3 regions of the Streptomyces sp. NPDC037290 genome follow, and region 2 is predicted to be linked to each of the others. Evidence: predicted binding sites of a transcription regulator. Region 2 holds the regulator's gene; each other region holds the start of a gene.
The links. The regulator HrcA, encoded in region 2, represses chaperone genes, less so after heat shock. The targets are predictions, from matches to a motif close to TTNGCACTCNGNNNNNCNGAGTGCNAA.

Region 1: the regulator HrcA is predicted to act here: its motif matches at 1,826-1,852, upstream of groES (co-chaperone GroES).
Region 3: the regulator HrcA is predicted to act here: its motif matches at 1,866-1,892, upstream of groL (chaperonin GroEL).

The regions. Positions count from the first base shown of each region.
Region 1 is NZ_JBVJVZ010000015.1:111,107-114,986, reverse strand. It holds gene groL (chaperonin GroEL) at 1-1,246, opposite strand, end outside; gene groES (co-chaperone GroES) at 1,371-1,679, opposite strand; gene ACZ7HQ_RS35080 (hypothetical protein) at 1,877-2,146, opposite strand; gene ACZ7HQ_RS35075 (hypothetical protein) at 2,173-2,433, shown strand; gene ACZ7HQ_RS35070 (ATP-binding cassette domain-containing protein) at 2,331-2,696, opposite strand; gene ACZ7HQ_RS35065 (polysaccharide deacetylase family protein) at 2,860-3,717, opposite strand; gene ACZ7HQ_RS35060 (polysaccharide deacetylase family protein) at 3,798-3,880, opposite strand, start outside.
Region 2 is NZ_JBVJVZ010000001.1:369,845-373,724, reverse strand. It holds gene ACZ7HQ_RS01700 (nitronate monooxygenase) at 1-359, opposite strand, end outside; gene dnaJ (molecular chaperone DnaJ) at 552-1,688, opposite strand; gene hrcA (heat-inducible transcriptional repressor HrcA) at 1,689-2,705, opposite strand; gene ACZ7HQ_RS01685 (MBL fold metallo-hydrolase) at 2,868-3,590, shown strand; gene ACZ7HQ_RS01680 (DUF3097 domain-containing protein) at 3,625-3,880, shown strand, end outside.
Region 3 is NZ_JBVJVZ010000005.1:144,244-148,123, forward strand. It holds gene thrC (threonine synthase) at 1-807, shown strand, start outside; gene ACZ7HQ_RS19295 (ubiquitin-like small modifier protein 1) at 849-1,124, shown strand; gene ACZ7HQ_RS19300 (cold-shock protein) at 1,557-1,760, shown strand; gene groL (chaperonin GroEL) at 2,056-3,678, shown strand; gene ACZ7HQ_RS19310 (MFS transporter) at 3,717-3,880, opposite strand, start outside.

The DNA.
Region 1 (3,880 bases), on a different contig from region 2:
CACCACCGGAGACGATGCCCTCCTCGACCGCGGCGCGGGTCGCGGAGATGGCGTCCTCCAGACGGTGCTTCTTCTCCTTCAGCTCCACCTCGGTGGCGGCGCCGACCTTGATCACGCACACGCCGCCGGCCAGCTTCGCGAGGCGCTCCTGGAGCTTCTCGCGGTCCCAGTCGGAGTCGGTGTTCTCGATCTCGGCCTTGATCTGCGCGACGCGGCCTGTCAGGTCCTCCTGCTTGCCGGCACCCTCGACGATCGTGGTGTCGTCCTTGGTGACGGTCACGCGGCGGGCGGAGCCGAGCACGTCCAGGCCGACCTGGTCGAGCTTGAGGCCGACCTCCTCGGAGATGACGGTGGCACCGGTGAGGATCGCCATGTCCTGCAGCATCGCCTTGCGGCGGTCGCCGAAGCCGGGGGCCTTCACCGCGACGGCGTTGAAGGTGCCGCGGATCTTGTTGACGACCAGGGTCGACAGGGCCTCGCCCTCGACGTCCTCGGCGATGATCAGCAGCGGCTTGGAGGCGCCGGCCTGGATGACCTTCTCCAGCAGCGGCAGCAGGTCCTGGATGGAGCTGATCTTGCCCTGGTTGATGAGGATGTACGGGTCGTCGAGGACGGCCTCCATGCGCTCCTGGTCCGTCACGAAGTACGGCGACAGGTAGCCCTTGTCGAAGGCCATGCCCTCGGTGAAGTCCAGCTCCAGACCGAAGGTGTTGGACTCCTCGACGGTGATGACACCGTCCTTGCCGACCTTGTCCATCGCCTCGGCGATGAGCTCGCCGACCTGCTGGTCCTGGGCGGACAGCGCGGCGACGGCGGCGATGTCGGACTTCTCGTCGATCGGGCGGGCCGAGGCGAGCAGGTCGTCGGAGACGGCCTTGACCGCGGCGTCGATGCCCTTCTTCAGGGCGGCCGGGGAGGCGCCGGCGGCGACGTTCTTCAGGCCCTCGCGCACCAGCGCCTGGGCGAGCACGGTGGCGGTGGTGGTGCCGTCACCCGCGATGTCGTTGGTCTTGGTCGCCACCTCCTTCACCAGCTGCGCGCCGAGGTTCTCGTACGGGTCCTCGATCTCGACCTCGCGGGCGATCGTGACACCGTCATTGGTGATGGTGGGGGCACCGAACTTCTTGTCGATGACGACGTTGCGGCCGCGGGGACCGATCGTCACCTTCACCGTGTCGGCCAGCTTGTTGACGCCGCGCTCAAGGGCGCGACGGGCGTCCTCGTCGAACTTCAGAATCTTCGCCATGACAGCGGAAGCCCTCTCGGAAATCTGTGGGAGTAAAGACAACTGCGCCCCGGGCGCCCGGCTTCGTTATCGGTCGCGGGGGCCAGGGGCGCAGCTCACAAGCAAAGAATTGCTCGAGGTGGGATTACTTCTCGATGATCGCGAGCACGTCGCGGGCCGAGAGGACGAGGTACTCCTCGCCGTTGTACTTCACCTCGGTGCCGCCGTACTTGCTGTACAGGACGACATCGCCGACCTTGACGTCGAGCGGAAGGCGCTCGCCGTTCTCGAAGCGGCCCGGACCCACGGCGAGGACGGCGCCCTCCTGGGGCTTCTCCTTCGCGGTGTCCGGAATGACCAGGCCAGAGGCGGTGGTCTGCTCGGCGTCGAGCGGCTGGACCACGATGCGGTCCTCGAGCGGCTTGATGGCAACCTTGGAGCTGGTGGTCGTCACGATCCGACCTCCCCCTTCGGAGATCTCACGGGGTTAACTGTCTGAGGTGGCGACCAGGTCGATCCGTCGTCGCGGGTGCCGGACCTGCCCGTCGCGTAGTTGGCACTCTCCAGGGGGGAGTGCCAGAGCCGAGACTATGACTGTGATTAGCACTCGGTCAAGCGGAGTGCCAATGCCGTGTGGCGCGTCGGCCAGGATCAGCGACGCGCGCCGGTGGCAGTCGGAGAGCCGGCCGGTGCCGCCAGTTGCCTTCCCGGCCAGGTGCACCGGTCCTGGAAGCGGTCGGCGGCCAGACGCTCCGGTTCGTCGAGGACGCCGAGGCAGATGGCCGAGTGCAGGGCGCCGCGCTCATGGTGCCCGGCGGCGGGAGCGGCTCCGCGCCGTCGGACGTGAGCAGGTGCCCCGAGCCCCTTGGCACGCAGATGGCCGTCGACGTACCGCACCAGCCCGCCGACGCTCAGGCCCATGCTCGCAGCCTGCGGTGCAGGCGCAGATGGCGTTGCAGCACCAGCTGGTGGTGATGGACCGCGGCCGCATCGTCGCCGAGTGTTCTGCGCAGGCGCTGCTCAAGGAACACGCCGGCGTCACCGAGGTGCTGGAGCTGCGCGTCACAGAGCTGCTCCGCCTCGTCCATGTAGTGCGTGGTGAGGATCAGGGTGGTGCCGTTCTGCTTGAGCGCTCGCTGATTCGCCGGGCATCCCTGGAGGAAGCCTTACTGCACCTGCCCGGCCGGACCCTGGTGGAGTCGCCGTGAGGCCGCCTGCGCTGCATCTCGCCGGACAGTGTTTCGACCCGGCTGTCGGCACGGTCGTCGAGCTGGACCGAGGCGAGCATTTCCATCGCCTTTTCCGGGCCCGGGGCGCGGCATGCGGAAGCACCTGGCATAGGTACTGACGTTTTCCCCGACCGTCCCCTGGACCCGTTTTTACAGCTCAGCATACGCATCGTCGTCGACTTTCCGGCACCGTTGGGACCGAGGACGCCGAAGAACTCACCCGCTCCGACATCGAGATCCATGCCGTCCACAGCGCCGCTGTCACCGAACCGCTTCGCCATTCCCCGCGCACATATGGCCGTGCGGTCGAGATCGTTCACGCAAGGGAACCCTCCAGGAAATGCGATCGGAATTACCTGGAAATGGGCCGGCCGACGCGCCGATGCCAAAATTCGATATTTGCGTTCAGTTCAGGTAGTCCTCGAGGCTCCCCACCGTCAGCCCTCTCTGCTGGACCCGGCGCAGGGCCCGCGTGGTGCGTTCGCGCAGGTCCGGCCCCGTTGTCTCGTCCGGTCCGATCAGGACGATGTCGCCGGGGCGCAGGTGGTGAGCGCCGTGGGTGTAGACGAGGTCGGTCGGGGTCATGGCGGCGCGCCACAGGACGAGTGCGGAGATGCCGCAGTCGGAGGCCGCGCGCAGGGTGGTGGTGTCGTACGAGCCGTACGGCGGGCGGAAGAGGCGGGGGCGCAGGCCGAGCCGGGAGCTGAGCCTGTCCTGCTGGCCGCAGATCTCCGTGCGCTGGCCGGCGTACGGCAGTCCGGACAGCGCGCGGTGGTCGAGGGTGTGGTTCTCGATGCCGGCGCCCAGCCGGTGCAGGCGGGCGAAGTGGCCGTAGCCGGGGCCGGCGGCGCTGTCGGTGAGGAACATGCTGACGGGCAGCCGGAGGTCGCGCACCATGTCGACGAAACGGGGGTCCTTGTCGGCGCCGTCGTCGTAGGTGAGGAAGACGACCCGGTCGTGGGTGGGCACGTGGTCGACGACGCGGGGCAGGGCGTGGCCCGCGGTGTGCGGGGTGAGGGCGAGCGCGTGGGCGGCGGGGTGCGGCGGGCGGGCGAGGGCCTCGGTGAGGCCCCAGCGGCGGTAGCCGCGGTCGGGGGCGGGGCCGGGCGGGTGCACGCCCTCGGCGGCCTTCTTCCCGAGGCGTTCGATGGGGTCGACGGACTGGGCACAGCCGGCGAGGAGGAGAGCCGAGACGAGCAGCGCGCCCGCCCGCCGTCCGAGGCGCCACCCGGGACGTGCCCCTGGGCCCCCTGCCTGCCCCATCCGCGAGCCGGCGGCGCCCGCCCCCGCACCCCCCGCCCCCCTGCGCGCCGTCCGGAGGGCCCCGCCGTTGCCCCCGTACCTCACAGGTAGTCCTCCAGGCGGGCCACGGCGTAGCCCTCGCGGGTGACCTTGTTCAGGAAGCGGCGCATGTCGTCGACCATCG
Region 2 (3,880 bases):
TCGAGGAGCACGGCGAGTTTGGCGTCGTAACCGTCGTCCCGGGCGCTGTCCGGGTCGCCCAGCTCGGTCTCGTACCAGGCGGCCTCGCCGGCCAGCTGGTGGGCGTAGACCTCGACGGCGCCCGACTCCGCATACTCGGGCTGGGGCATGAACACGTTCACACCGAAGGGGCGGCCGGTGAGCCCCCGCAGCTGCTTGATCTCCTGGTACATGCCGTCGGCGGTCTTGTACCCGGCGGCGAGGAACCCGAGGCCGCCGGCCTCGGAGACGGCGGCGGTGAGCTGCGGGACGGAGACACCGCCCGCCATGGGGGCCTGCACGATCGGGTGGGGGAAGAGATCGGTCAGCGCGGAGGACATGACCGCATGTTGTCACGTCCTCCGAGGGAGTCCGAATCGGGGCGTCCCCCGGCATAAGCCGGAGGCACCCTCACCGTTCAGCGGGCTTCTCAGCGACCGTTGAACGCGTCCTTCAACCGCGAGAACAACCCCTGCTGCCCCGGCTGACCGTGCCCACCCGGGGGCCAACCCCCGGCCGCCCCGCAGCGCACCTCAGCGACCGTTGAACGCATCCTTCAACCGCGAGAACAACCCCTGCTGCCCCGGCTGGAACTGTCCCTGGGGCCGCTCCTCGCCGCGCAGCTTGGCCAGCTCGCGCAGCAGTCGCTCCTGCTCCGGGTCCAGCTTGGTCGGGGTCTGCACCTCGACGTGCACGATCAGGTCACCCCGGCCGCCGCCGCGCAGATGTGTGACGCCCCGGTTGTGCAGCGGGATCGACTGGCCGGACTGGGTGCCGGGCCGGATGTCGACCTCCTCCATGCCGTCCAGGGTCTCCAGCGGCACCTTGGTGCCGAGGGCGGCCGCGGTCATCGGGATCGTGACCGTGCAGTGCAAGTCGTCGCCGCGCCGCTGGAAGGTCTGGTGCGGCAGCTCGTGGATCTCGACGTACAGGTCACCGGCCGGACCGCCACCGGGGCCGACCTCGCCCTCACCGGCGAGCTGGATCCGCGTGCCGTTGTCGACACCGGCCGGGATCTTCACGGTCAGGGTCCGGCGGGAGCGGACGCGGCCGTCGCCGGCGCACTCGGGGCACGGGGTCGGCACGACCGTGCCGAAGCCCTGGCACTGGGGGCAGGGCCGCGAGGTCATGACCTGGCCCAGGAAGGACCGGGTGACCTGGGAGACCTCACCGCGGCCGCGGCACATGTCACAGGTCTGGGCGGTCGTACCGGGCGCCGCGCCCTCGCCGTTGCAGGTGTTGCAGACGACCGCGGTGTCGACCTGGATGTCCTTGGTGGTCCCGAAGGCCGCCTCGTCCAGCTCGACCTCGATCCGGATCATCGCGTCCTGGCCGCGCCGGGTGCGCGAGCGCGGCCCGCGCTGCGACGCCGTACCGAAGAACGCGTCCATGATGTCGGAGAAGTTGCCGAAGCCACCGGCCCCGAAGCCGCCCGCACCGGCGCCGCCCGCCTGGGAGAGCGGGTCGCCGCCGAGGTCGTAGACCTGCTTCTTCTGCGGGTCCGACAGCACCTCGTAAGCGGCGTTGATCTCCTTGAACCGCTCCTGGGTCTTCGGGTCCGGGTTGACGTCCGGGTGCAGCTCGCGCGCGAGCCGGCGGAACGCCTTCTTGATCTCATCCTGCGACGCGTCGCGGCGCACGCCGAGAACGGCGTAGTAGTCCGTGGCCACTTACGACTCCGCCAGGATCTGTCCGACGTACCGTGCCACTGCGCGTACCGCTCCCATCGTTCCCGGGTAGTCCATGCGGGTCGGTCCGACCACGCCGAGCTTGGCAACCGCCTCGCCGCCCGAACCGTAGCCCACCGACACCACCGAGGTGGAGTTGAGTCCCTCGTGGGCGTTCTCGTGCCCGATGCGCACGGTCACGCCCGGATCCTTCGCCTCGCCCAGGAGCTTGAGGAGCACGACCTGCTCCTCCAGGGCCTCCAGGACGGGCCGGATCGTGAGGGGAAAGTCATGCCCGAAGCGGGTGAGATTGGCGGTTCCGCCGATCATCAGCCGCTCCTCGTTCTCCTCGACCAGTGTCTCCAGCAGGGTGGAGAGCACGGTGGAGACCGTACCGCGGTCCTCGGGATCGAAGGCGTCCGGCAGGTCCTCGACCAGCTTCGGCACGTCCGTGAACCGGCGGCCCGCGACCCGGCTGTTCAGCCGCGCGCGCAGGTCGGCGAGCGAGGACTCGCCGAAGGGCGCCGGGCAGTCGACCATCCGCTGCTCGACCCGGCCGGTGTCCGTGATCAGCACGAGCATCACGCGCGCGGGAGCGAGCGAGAGCAACTCCACGTGCCGGACGGTGGACCGGGTCAGGGACGGGTACTGCACGACGGCGACCTGCCGTGTGAGCTGCGCGAGCAGCCGCACGGTCCTGGCCACGACGTCGTCGAGGTCGACGGCCCCCTCCAGGAAGTTCTGGATGGCCCGCCGCTCCGGCGCGGTCATCGGCTTGACGCCCGCGAGCTTGTCCACGAACAGCCGGTAGCCCTTGTCGGTGGGGATGCGCCCCGCGCTGGTGTGCGGCTGCGCGATGTACCCCTCGTCCTCCAGGGCCGCCATGTCGTTGCGGACGGTCGCCGGGGAGACCCCGAGGCTGTGCCGCTCGGTCAGGGCCTTCGACCCGACCGGCTCCTCGGTGCCGACATAGTCCTGGACGATGGCGCGCAGTACCTGAAGCCTGCGTTCACTCAGCATCCGCGCGCACCTCCAGCATGTCGTCCCCTCTGTTCCGCGGTGTATCCGCCTGGCACTCTTCGCATGTGAGTGCCAGCGCTCCCGGGCCCAGTGTACGGCTGTGGGGTACACCCGGGGCAAGGTCGGTGCGGTCGCGGCGGCTCCTGGGGCTAGCGTCGCGGTATGACGGTGACTTGGGAAGAGCTGGGGTGGGAGCGGCTGACCGCCGGGGTCGGGCGGTGCCGGCTGCCCGGCTGGGACTGCACGGCCGGACTGGTCCTCGGGGCGGGTACGGCGCTGATGGTGGACGCCGGCTCCGGTCTCGCCGAGGGCGCGCGGCTACGGGCGCAGGCCGAGGAACTCGCCGGCGGCCGTGTGACCCATCTCGCGCTGACGCACCCCCACTTCGACCATGTCCTCGGGGCGGCCGCGTTCGCCGGGGCGGAGGTGTACGGGCCCGTCGGTATGGACGCCGTCCTCGCGCACGAGCGGGAGGAGCTGCGCCTGGACGCGGTGCGCAACGGTCTGCCGGTCGCCGACGCCGACGAGGCGGTGGACGCGCTGGCCGTGCCCCGGCACCTGGTCTCCGGCGAGTGGACGCTGGACCTCGGGGGCGGCCGCCAGGTGCTGCTGGCGAACGTGGGTCCCGGCCACACCGCGCACGATCTGGCCGTGCTGGTCCCGGGGGATCCGGAGGTGGTCTTCTGCGGCGACCTGGTGGAGGAGTCCGGCGAACCGCAGGCGGGCCCGGACGCGGTCCCGGCCCGCTGGCCGGACGCCCTGGACCGGCTCCTGTCGCTGGGCGGCGAGGACGCGCTGTACGTGCCCGGTCACGGAGCGGTGGTGGACGCGGGGTTCGTGCGACGCCAGCGTGATCAACTGGCGGCGCGTTTCGGCGTGTCGTGAGTCGTGGCCCACGGCTTCTCCTATCGTCATCCGAATGCGCCAGTACTCCGCCGACCTGACTCCGCCGTGGAAGAAGCAGCAGCCGGTGCCGGAGGTACCGGCGGAGCCGGGCCTGGTGGTGGAGGAGCCCGGCACCGGGTTCTGCGGGGCGGTGATCCGCTGCGAGGCGGGCACGGTGACGCTGGAGGACCGCTTCGGCAAGCACCGGGTGTTCCCGCTGGAGCCACGGGGCTTCCTGCTGGAGGGGCGGGTGGTGACGCTGGTGCGCCCGTCGTCCTCCGGTCCGGTAC
Region 3 (3,880 bases), on a different contig from region 2:
GCCGCCGCGGCCCGGGCCGGCTTCCGCTCCTGCGTGTTCATCCCGCACGACCTGGAGCAGGGCAAGGTCGTCATGGCCGCCGTCTACGGCGGCGAGCTGGTCGGCATCGAGGGCAACTACGACGACGTGAACCGCTTCTGCTCCGAGCTGATCGGCGACCCGGCCGGCGAGGGCTGGGGCTTCGTCAACGTCAACCTGCGGCCGTACTACGCGGAGGGCTCCAAGACCCTCGCGTACGAGATCTGCGAGCAGCTCGGCTGGCGGCTGCCCGACCAGATCGTGGTCCCGATCGCCTCCGGCTCCCAGCTCACGAAGATCGACAAGGGTCTGCAGGAGCTGGTCAAGCTCGGCCTGGTCGAGGACAAGCCGTACAAGATCTTCGGTGCGCAGGCCGAGGGCTGCTCGCCGGTGTCGGCCGCGTTCAAGGCCGGTCACGACGTGGTCCGCCCGCAGAAGCCGAACACCATCGCCAAGTCCCTCGCCATCGGCAACCCGGCCGACGGCCCGTACGTCCTGGACATCGCCCGCCGCACCGGCGGTGCCGTGGAGGACGTCACGGACGAGGAAGTCGTCGACGCGATCAAGCTGCTGGCCCGCACCGAGGGCATCTTCGCGGAGACGGCGGGCGGGGTGACCGTCGGTGTCACCCGCAAGCTGATCAAGGACGGCGCCCTGGACCCGGCGAAGACCACGGTCGTCCTCAACACCGGCGACGGCCTCAAGACGCTGGACGCGGTGGCGGGTACGGGGCTGACCGCGACCATTCGGCCCAACCTGGAGTCGTTCCGCGAGGCCGGACTCGTCTGATCGTTGTCGTCTGGGCGCCTACCTGACCGGAGGTCACAAGCATGAGCGTCACCGTTCGCATCCCCACCATCCTGCGCACCTACACCGGCGGCCAGGCCGAGGTGACCGCCGAGGGCGCGACCCTCGCCGACGTCATCGCGAACCTGGAGAAGAACCACACCGGGATCGCCGCCCGGGTCCTGGACGACCAGGGCAAGCTGCGCCGGTTCGTCAACGTCTACGTCAACGACGACGACGTCCGCTTCGAGCAGGGCCTCGAGACCGCCACCCCGGACGGCGCCGGTGTCTCCATCATTCCGGCGGTCGCCGGCGGCTGATCGTTACCGTGGGTAACTTCAGTTACCCATTGTTCATGGAATTGCCTCCTCCGTGAGAGAAGCGGAGGGGGCAATTCTGCGTGATTGAGCGCGGTACAGTTGGGGAACTCGGCCGCGGTCTCCGGGTCGAGAGCCCTGGATTTCATGCCGCACACCCCGCAAGAAGTAGCCAAAGTGCGCGGGTTTTATGCGGCTTTTGTACCCCTTTGTGGGGCCCGACTTGCCCTGAAGTCGGGTGAATTCTCACCACATTCCGGACCGTTCCCGTCCAGAATTCTCGTCCGATTGACCTGTTGCAGACGGCAGTTGGACAGATACATTCAGCCGCGGTCGACGCGTTCCGGCGCACGCCCCCGTCCGATGGGGGGTGAGGTCTGACCCGGGTCCGCGAAGTGTGGATCTGTGCAAGGGCCAGTAATAGGGGAGTTAGGCATGGCTCAGGGCACCGTCAAGTGGTTCAACGCGGAGAAGGGGTACGGCTTCATCGCGGTCGACGGTGGTGCGGACGTCTTCGTCCACTACAGCGCCATCCAGATGGACGGCTACCGCACCCTGGAAGAGGGCCAGCGGGTGGAGTTCGAGATCTCGCAGGGCCAGAAGGGCCCGCAGGCCGACATGGTTCGCCTCAGCGCCTGAACGTTTCTTGCATGAAGGGCCCGCACCTCGCACAGGGTGCGGGCCCTTCGTCGTGTCCGGCGGCTGATACGCCCCTGTTCGCCCCCGGCTGATCCCGGGGAGCCGCTTGCACTCGACAGGGGGGAGTGCTAATCATTGGCGTTAGCACTCTGAAGGTGAGAGTGACAGTGAAGGACCGGGTCGGTGAGGCCCGCAGGCCAAGTGGGGCAAGGAACCACGCGGCCGGCGAGCCGTCCGTCGCGGGCGCGGGCGCGGTCCGAAGGAATCACCCCCAGTCCTGGAGGGACCACTTCACATGGCCAAGATCATCGCGTTCGACGAGGAGGCGCGGCGCGGCCTCGAGCGCGGCATGAACCAGCTCGCGGACGCCGTCAAGGTGACGCTCGGCCCCAAGGGCCGCAACGTCGTCCTCGAGAAGAAGTGGGGCGCCCCCACGATCACCAACGATGGTGTCTCCATCGCCAAGGAGATCGAGCTCGAGGACCCGTACGAGAAGATCGGCGCCGAGCTGGTCAAGGAAGTCGCCAAGAAGACGGACGACGTCGCCGGTGACGGTACGACCACGGCGACCGTGCTCGCCCAGGCCCTGGTCAAGGAAGGCCTGCGCAACGTAGCCGCCGGCGCCAACCCGATGGCCCTCAAGCGCGGTATCGAGAAGGCCGTCGAGGCCGTCTCCGCCGCCCTGCTGGAGCAGGCGAAGGACGTCGAGACCAAGGAGCAGATCGCCTCCACCGCGTCCATCTCCGCCGCCGACACCCAGATCGGCGAGCTCATCGCCGAGGCCATGGACAAGGTCGGCAAGGAAGGCGTCATCACCGTCGAGGAGAGCAACACCTTCGGTCTGGAGCTCGAGCTCACCGAGGGCATGCGCTTCGACAAGGGCTACATCTCCGCCTACTTCGCGACCGACATGGAGCGCATGGAGGCGTCGCTCGAGGACCCGTACATCCTCATCGCCAACTCCAAGATCGGTTCCGTCAAGGACCTGCTCCCGCTCCTGGAGAAGGTCATGCAGTCGGGCAAGCCGCTGCTGATCATCGCCGAGGACGTCGAGGGCGAGGCCCTGTCGACCCTGGTCGTCAACAAGATCCGTGGCACCTTCAAGTCCGTCGCCGTCAAGGCCCCGGGCTTCGGCGACCGCCGCAAGGCCATGCTCGGCGACATCGCCATCCTCACGGGCGGCGAGGTCATCTCCGAGGAGGTCGGCCTCAAGCTGGAGAACGCGACCCTGGACCTCCTGGGCCGCGCCCGCAAGGTCGTCATCACCAAGGACGAGACCACCATCGTCGACGGTGCCGGCTCCTCGGACCAGGTCAACGGCCGGGTGAACCAGATCCGCGCCGAGATCGAGAACAGCGACTCGGACTACGACCGCGAGAAGCTGCAGGAGCGCCTGGCGAAGCTCGCCGGCGGTGTCGCGGTCATCAAGGCCGGTGCCGCCACCGAGGTGGAGCTCAAGGAGCGCAAGCACCGCATCGAGGACGCCGTCCGCAACGCCAAGGCGGCCGTCGAGGAGGGCATCGTCGCCGGTGGTGGCGTGGCCCTGCTGCAGGCCTCCCAGGTCTTCGAGAAGCTGGAGCTCGAGGGTGACGAGGCGACCGGCGCCAACGCCGTGCGCATCGCGCTCGAGGCCCCGCTGAAGCAGATCGCCGTCAACGCCGGCCTCGAGGGCGGTGTCGTGGTGGAGAAGGTGCGCAACCTGACCCCGGGCCACGGCCTGAACGCCGCGACCGGCGAGTACGTCGACCTGGTCGCCGAGGGCATCATCGACCCGGCGAAGGTGACCCGCTCTGCGCTGCAGAACGCCGCCTCCATCGCCGCGCTGTTCCTCACCACCGAGGCCGTCATCGCCGACAAGCCGGAGAAGGCCGCCGCGCCGGCCGGCGGCGGCATGCCGGGCGGTGACATGGACTTCTGATCGGCCCCGGGGCTTCGGCCTCCGGTTGATCAACGTCCTTACCGAGGGCGGCACTCCCTGTCAGTGGCAGGGGGTGCCGCCCTCGGGCGTGTTCGGGAATCCGTGGCGGGCGCGGCGAGGGCCGCCAGACGCCGCAGGCCGGCCTGACGCTGCACCAGACCCAGCCCGGTGACGGCGGCACCGAGCGCCAGCCAGCCCGCAG